Linked DNA regions of Alloyangia pacifica. The protein of the gene in region 2 interacts with the protein of the main gene of each other region in a pairwise test. Links are inferred from orthologs where the notes say so. Each region holds a gene or a part of one and is shown on either strand. Other genes may lie near its edges.

Region 1 (3,639 bases), on a different replicon or contig from region 2:
CGCGAGGCGCCTCTGGAGGCGCTGCTCGAACGGCTGCTCGGCGGCGGGGGGGGCACGCTGCACGGCTGCGAGGCGCGGATCGAGCGCGGGCAGATCGCCCTTTTCCGCGAGTACGCAGCGGTGCAGGATCTGTCGTGCGTGGCCCAGCCGGGCGCGCTCTGGGACGGGCGCTGGCGCCTTGCGCGCGCCGTTCCTGCGGGGCTCACCCTACGCGCGCTCGGCGAGGACGGCTGGGCGCAGCGTGACAGAAAGGCCGAGCCGCCGGTTCCTTTCCATGCCGCGCGCGGCGCCCCGGCAATTTTCGAGGGCGACCGGCTGGTCGCCTGCGACGCGTTGCAACCTGCAGGAGAAGACCCGGTTTTCCAGCTCTGCCCCTTCGGGCGCTTGCCCTCTGACTTCGCGGTATTCCTGAGGTCGGGCCCGGCTTCGGGGTGAAATCGCATTGAACCGGCTGGCACAGCCCTTATGTTAGGCACAGATCGCGGTACCGAGAGGTCCGCGAGATACGTCATTTTAGGAGGCCGTCCTTGGGCAACGCACGAAATATCGCCTTCTGGGTCGTTCTTTTCCTGTTGATTCTGGCGCTCTTCAACCTCTTCTCCGGAGGCGGAAGCACGCTGCAGAGCCGGGAAATCAGCTACTCGGACTTCATGGAGGCGGTGGATTCGCAATCCGTCAGCTCCGTCACCATCGACGGCGAGCAGATCCGCTATCGCGGCAATGACGGTCAGGACTACGTGACCGTCAAGCCCGAGGATGCCCAGGTCACCGACACGCTGATCGACAAGGGTGTCACCGTCCGGGCCGAGGCGCAGCAGCAATCCGGCTTCCAGGCCTTCCTGCTCAGCCTTCTGCCCTTCCTGCTGCTGATCGGTGTGTGGATCTATTTCATGAACCGCATGCAGGGCGGCGGAAAGGGCGGGGCCATGGGCTTCGGCAAGTCCAAGGCCAAGCTGCTGACCGAAAAGCACGGCCGCGTCACCTTCGACGACGTGGCGGGCATCGACGAGGCCAAGGAAGAGCTCGAGGAGATCGTGGAATTCCTGCGCAACCCGCAGAAGTTCTCGCGCCTCGGCGGCAAGATCCCCAAGGGGGCGCTGCTGGTGGGCCCTCCGGGCACCGGTAAGACGCTGCTGGCACGCGCCATCGCGGGCGAGGCGGGCGTGCCCTTCTTCACAATCTCGGGCTCGGACTTCGTCGAGATGTTCGTCGGTGTCGGTGCGTCCCGCGTGCGCGACATGTTCGAGCAGGCCAAGAAGAACGCGCCCTGCATCGTCTTCATCGACGAGATCGATGCGGTCGGCCGCAACCGTGGCTCGGGCTATGGCGGCGGCAACGACGAGCGCGAGCAGACCCTCAACCAGCTGCTGGTCGAGATGGACGGTTTCGAGGCGAACGAGGGCGTGATCATCATCGCCGCCACCAACCGCCGCGACGTGCTCGACCCCGCGCTGCTGCGTCCGGGACGCTTCGACCGTCAGGTCATGGTCGGCAACCCCGACATCAAGGGCCGCGAGAAGATCCTCGGCGTGCACGCCCGCAAGACCCCGCTCGGCCCGGATGTCGACCTGCGCATCATCGCGCGCGGCACCCCCGGATTCTCGGGCGCGGATCTGGCGAACCTCGTGAACGAGGCGGCGCTGATGGCCGCCCGCGTTGGCCGCCGCTTCGTGACCATGGAAGACTTCGAGAACGCCAAGGACAAGGTCATGATGGGCGCCGAGCGCCGATCGATGGTCCTGACCGCCGAGCAGAAGGAAAAGACCGCCTACCACGAGGCCGGTCACGCCGTCGTTGGCTTGATGCTGCCGCAGTGCGATCCGGTCTACAAGGCGACAATCATCCCGCGCGGTGGTGCGCTCGGCATGGTGGTCTCGCTGCCCGAGATCGACCGTCTGAACTGGCACAAGTCGGAATGCGAGGAAAAGCTCGCGATGACCATGGCGGGCAAGGCGGCCGAGATCATCAAGTACGGCGAGCCCAACGTGTCGAACGGCCCGGCGGGCGACATCCAGCAGGCCTCGGCGTTGGCGCGCGCGATGGTGCTGCGCTGGGGCATGTCGGACAAGATCGGCAACATCGACTACTCCGAAGCGCATGAGGGATATCAGGGCAACACCGCGGGCCTGTCGGTCTCGGCGCACACCAAGGAGCTGATCGAGGAAGAGGTCCGTACCTTTATCCAGACCGCCTATGAGCGCGCCTACCAGATCCTCACCGACAACAACGAGGAATGGGAGCGCCTGGCGCAGGGGCTGCTCGAATATGAGACGCTGACCGGCGACGAGATCAAGCGCGTGATGAAGGGCGAGCCGCCGAACGCCTCGGACGGCGACGACGATGACGCCGACGATACGCCGAGCCTGACCGCGATCCCCAAGACCAAGCCCAAGCCCAAGCCCGCCGACGAGGGCGGCCTTGAGCCCGAGCCTTCGGCCTGAGCGCCTCGATCTTGAAAAGATGCAGACCCCGGAGCCCGAAACGGCCCCGGGGTCTTTCTTTTGCCGGGCGCTGGCCTTCGGCCATTTGAAAGGCGATCGGCGCGGATCTCCTCTCGACCTCGCCGGGCATCTGTGGCCCAACTAAGCGCCGTATCAGTCGTTCAAGGATCCTCTCATGCCCGCGCTCATCCCCACCGAGTTCTCCGCCCGCATCACCTGGCTGGGGCAGGTCCCGCCGGAGGGAGACGACATCCGTTCGCGGGCGGTCGAGTCGCTGGAGATCGGCTGGGGCGGGCCGGAAGGCGAGCGCCACGCCGGGCGCACGCGGCCGTCCTGCTCGCGAGTGACCTCGCAGCACAAGCGCGGCACCGAGATCGCCAACGTCCGCCAGATGTGCCTGATGTCCGCCGAGGAACTGGCCGAGATCGCCGAGCGTGTGAAGCTGGACGAGCTCGACCCGCAGCTCGCCGGGGCGACGCTGGTGCTCGAGGGGATTCCCGATTTCAGCCACCTGCCACCCTCGTCGCGGCTGCAGGGGCCGGATGGGGTGACGCTGATCATCGACATGCAGAACCGCCCCTGCAACCTGCCCGCCCGCGAGATCGAGGCAGAGCACGAAGGCCACGGCAAGGCCTTCAAGGCCGCGGCCAAGGGCAGGCGCGGCGTCACCGCCTGGGTCGAGCGCCCGGGACGGCTGGCGCTTGGCGACGAGATGCGGCTGCACATCCCCGACCAGCGCGTCTGGGCACACCTCAAGGCCGTCCGCAAGGGCTGAGCGCTTCGCGCGTGACCGGCGCGCGGCGAGCGGCTATGGAGGGCGGCAGACGATCAGACGGGAAGGAGGCCCCCGCCCATGAGCAGCAAGATGACCACCGACATCGAAATCGCCCGCGCCGCCGAGAAGCGCCCGATCCAGGAGATCGGCGAGAAACTCGGCATCACCGGTACGGACCTCATCCCTTACGGCCATGACAAGGCGAAAGTCTCCGCGAGCTTCATCGCCGGGCTCAAGGGCCGCAAGCAGGGCCGGCTGATCCTCGTCACCGCGATCAACCCGACCCCAGCGGGCGAGGGCAAGACCACCACCACCGTCGGCCTTGGCGACGGGCTGGCGGCGATTGGCAAGAAGGCGGCGATCTGCATCCGCGAGGCCTCACTCGGGCCGAACTTCGGGATGAAGGGCGGGGCGGCGGGCGGC
Region 2 (3,785 bases):
CAGCTCGCTGGTGAGCGGCGAGAGCGTCAGGCCCATGAGGTCCTTCGTTGCCGGGGACTCGGGGGTGGCTTGCTCTTGCGAGGCGGGGACCGCTTCGGCGGTGTCCTCGCGCAGGCCGAGGGTGACCAGCAGCGTCTCGGTGTTGCCGTTGCGGTTGACCACCACGCGGACCGACTTGCCGACCTCGGTATTGCCGACGATGCGCACGAGCTGGCGAGTGTCGGTGACCGGCTTGCCGTCGAAGGAAACGATCACGTCACCCGACTTCATCCCGGCGTCCATCGCAGGGCCCTCGGGCACGTCCGAGACCATGGCACCCTCGGCGTTGGCAAGGCCAAGCGCCTCGGCCATGTCCGGGGTCACGTCCTGGATTCGCACGCCCAGCCAGCCGCGACGGGTTTCGCCGAACTGCTTGAGCTGGTCGACCACCTTGGTCACCACGTTCGACGCCATCGAGAAGCCGATGCCGATCGAGCCGCCGTTGGGCGAGAGGATCGCGGTGTTCACCCCGATCACGTCGCCGTTCATGTTGAACAGCGGGCCGCCCGAGTTGCCCCGGTTGATGGCGGCGTCGGTCTGGATGTAGTCGTCATAGCTGCCCGAAAGCGCACGGTTGCGGGCCGAGACGATGCCGGCCGAGACCGAAAAGCCCTGCCCAAGCGGGTTGCCCATGGCCATGACCCAGTCGCCGACCTTGGCATCGTCCGAATTACCGAACTTCACGAAGGGCAGCGGCTCGTCTGCCTCGACCTTCAGCAGGGCGATGTCGGTGTTGGGATCGGTGCCGACCAGCGTCGCGTCCAGCTCCTTGCCGGAGAAGAACTCGATGGTGATCTCGTCAGCGCCCTCGATGACGTGGTTGTTGGTGACGATGTAGCCGTCCTCCGAGACCACGAAGCCCGAGCCAAGCGCCGACGAGCGGCGCGGGCGGTCGCCATCGGGGCCGCCGTTCGGGTTCTGGAACTCGCGGAAGAAATCCTCGAAAGGCGAGCCTTCGGGCACGATGCCCTGCGGGCCGGTGCGTCCGGCGACCATGGTCGAGGTGGTGATGTTCACCACAGCCGGGCTGACCCGCTCGGCGAGCGGTGCAAAGCTGGACGGGGCACTCTGCGCCTCGGCCATGAGCGTTTGCGAGACGATCATGAACATCGAGACGGTGGCCAGCCAGAACAGGCGCACCGGGCTCGATCCCTCCGTCACTGCAAGGTTTTGTGGTTTCACAGGGAACTCCTTCTGTTCGGCGGCTGCTGCACGGCCCCCGCGCGGCAACTCTGCCTCCTCATGAACAAGCGTAACATAGGAGCTTTTTCCGACCACCAAAGAAAAGGTTTCAAGCTTTCAAGCCCATGTGACATGCGAGTGAAAAACCATCCGTGCAGAAATGCAATCCGGTGGAACCTTGCGTAGCCCACAGCTCGATGCGTGGGCGTCACCCGCCGAAACGCCGCGAGATCCAAAGCAGAAGCACGCCTGTAATAATTGTCACCAGCCCGAGCGTCCGGCGTGTCTCCAGCGGCATCTGCCGCAGAGCCTCGAGCATGCGCTCGACAAGCGAAGGGGCCAGTGCGTACACCAGCCCCTCGATCACGAGGACCAGAGCGATCCCCGTCAGTATGTCCGTCACCGTCACTCGGTCGCGGTTCCGCTGGCACCCGTGGCGCCCGGACCCGTGGCGCCCGGACCCGTGGTGCTCGGACCCTCGGCGCTGGTCTCTGCATTGCCCGAAGTGGTGGGGCTGGCATCCGCGCCGTCCGCGGGCGCGGCGGACGCCGCCGGCAGGTCGATCTCACCTTGCGACTTGAAGTATTCGAAGAACTCACCCTTCGGGGTCATGACCATCGAGGAATTGCCCGAACCGAGCGATGTCTCATAGGCCTGCAGCGACCGGTAGAAGGCAAAGAACTCCGGGTCCGCGCCATAGGCCTCGGCAAAGATGCCGTTGCGCTCGGCGTCGGCCTCACCGCGGATGATGTCGCCGTCCCGGTTGGCTTCCGACTGGGTTTCCACCACGGTCCGGTCGGCCAGCGCGCGCACGCGCTGCGCGGCCTCGTTACCACGGGCGATCTCGTCGGCGGCTTCGCGTTCGCGCTCGGCGCGCATCCGGGCGAAGGTCGCGTCGAGGTTCTGCGACGGCAGGTTGGTCTGCTTGAGACGCACGTCCACCACGTCGAGACCCAGCGACAGCGCCTGCTGGCGTGCCTGGTCGCGGATGCGGTTGGTAAGGCCGCGGCGATCCGTCGAGAGGATCACGTCCGAAGTCACCTGATCGGCACCCAGGACTTCGCGGATCTGTGCGTTGAGGATGCCGGAAAGGCGGTCCTCGGCGGTGCGCAGACCGCCCACGCCGACGGCCTGGCGGAAGCGGACCACATCGGAGATGCGGTAGCGCGCGAAGGCATCCACCACGAGGCGGCGGTCATCCGACGGCGTGACCTCGATGGTCTCGGTGTCGAGCGACAGGATGCGGTCGTCGTATTTCACCACTTCCTGGATGAGCGGGATCTTGAACGCCAGACCCGGCTCTTCCTTGACCGATTTGATCTGGCCGAACTGCATCACCAGCGCCTTCTCGCGCTCGTCCACGACGAAGATCGACGACAGGGCGATCACCGCAAGGACGACGATGACGGGCAGCACATAAGTCGACTTGCGCATGTCAGTTGCCTCCTTCGGTGGTGGTTCGCGAGCTGTTGAGCTGTTTCAGCGGCAGGTATGGCACGACGCCGCCCTCGCCGGTCAGACCCTCGTCGAGGATGGTCTTGTCGACGCCTCGCAGCACCTTCTCCATCGTCTCGATATAGAGACGGCGGCGGGTGACCTCGGGCGCCTTGGCGTATTCCTCGCGCACGGCCGAGAAGCGGCTGGCTTCACCCAGCGCCTCGTTGACCACGCGGGCGCGGTAGCCTTCGGCCTGCTCGCGGATCTGCGCGGCTTCACCGCGGGCCTCGGCGACGACGCGGTTGGCATAGGCGTCTGCCTGGCGCTCGAGCCGGTCACGTTCCTGCTCCGCGGCCTGCACTTCGCGGAAGGCGTCGATCACCTCGCGCGGCGGGTCGGCCTGGTCGAGGTTGATCCGCACGATGTTGATGCCGCTCTCGTACTCGTCGAGCGTCGCCTGGATCTGCTCGCGCGCGGTATCGGCAATGATGCCGCGGTCGCGGTTGAGGATCGGCGCGAGGTTGCTGGCCGCGATGATCTCGCGCATCACCGCTTCCGACACCGCCTGCACGGTCAGCTGCGGGTCGCGGATGTTGAACAGCAGTTTCGCCGGGTCGTTGATGTTCCAGACCACCTGGAACTCGATGTCGACGATGTTCGCGTCGGTGGTCAGCATCAGGCTGTCCGCCGGATCGCGGCCATTGCCAATGGTTTCGGTACGCTCGGAGGTCACATTGACCACCTCATGCGTCACGAAAGGCCAGGGCGCAAAGTTCAAACCGGGGTTGCCGGTCGAGGAATACTTGCCGAGGAAAAGTTCCACCGACTGTTCCTCGGGACGCACGGTGTAGAAACTCATCCACGCCCAGACGCCAATCGCCGCCAGTGCTGCGATGGCCACGGTGCCACGGTTCAGTTTCGGCCCACCCGAGCCGCCGCTGGTACCACCGGTGCCACCACCGCCGCCGCGCCCGCCCATCAGCACGCGCAGCCGCTCCTGGCCCTTCTTCATCAGCTCGTCAATCTCGGGGATCTGCGGATCGTCGGGGCGCTTGCCCCCGTTTCCGCCGCCGCCACCGCTCGGGGGCCGGCCTCCGCCTTGATTGCCACCGCCGCCCCAGGGGCCG

The links.
Region 1: the proteins of hflC (region 2) and ftsH interact in binary tests that used the Escherichia coli proteins (3 or more experiments, as listed by UniProt). The link is inferred for Alloyangia pacifica from one-to-one orthologs.

Annotation. Positions count from the first base shown.
Region 1 is NZ_CP022190.1:58,352-61,990, reverse strand. What follows is about bases 1-2,984. They hold ftsH (ATP-dependent zinc metalloprotease FtsH), read left to right. Parts: upstream 1-527; coding sequence 528-2,441; downstream 2,442-2,984. Other genes in these bases: CEW88_RS13280 (MOSC domain-containing protein), read left to right, coding at 2,617-2,984; tilS (tRNA lysidine(34) synthetase TilS), read left to right, coding at 1-435. Also shown: more of CEW88_RS13280, read left to right, coding at 2,985-3,216; CEW88_RS13275 (formate--tetrahydrofolate ligase), read left to right, coding at 3,295-3,639. UniProt on the Escherichia coli protein: Acts as a processive, ATP-dependent zinc metallopeptidase for both cytoplasmic and membrane proteins. Plays a role in the quality control of integral membrane proteins.
Region 2 is NZ_CP022189.1:2,036,186-2,039,970, forward strand. Bases 642-3,395 are described here. They hold hflC (protease modulator HflC), read right to left. Parts: upstream 2,656-3,395; coding sequence 1,627-2,655; downstream 642-1,626. Other genes in these bases: CEW88_RS09775 (DegQ family serine endoprotease), read right to left, coding at 642-1,149; CEW88_RS09780 (DUF2065 domain-containing protein), read right to left, coding at 1,430-1,630; hflK (FtsH protease activity modulator HflK), read right to left, coding at 2,657-3,395. In the rest of the region: more of CEW88_RS09775, read right to left, coding at 1-641; more of hflK, read right to left, coding at 3,396-3,785.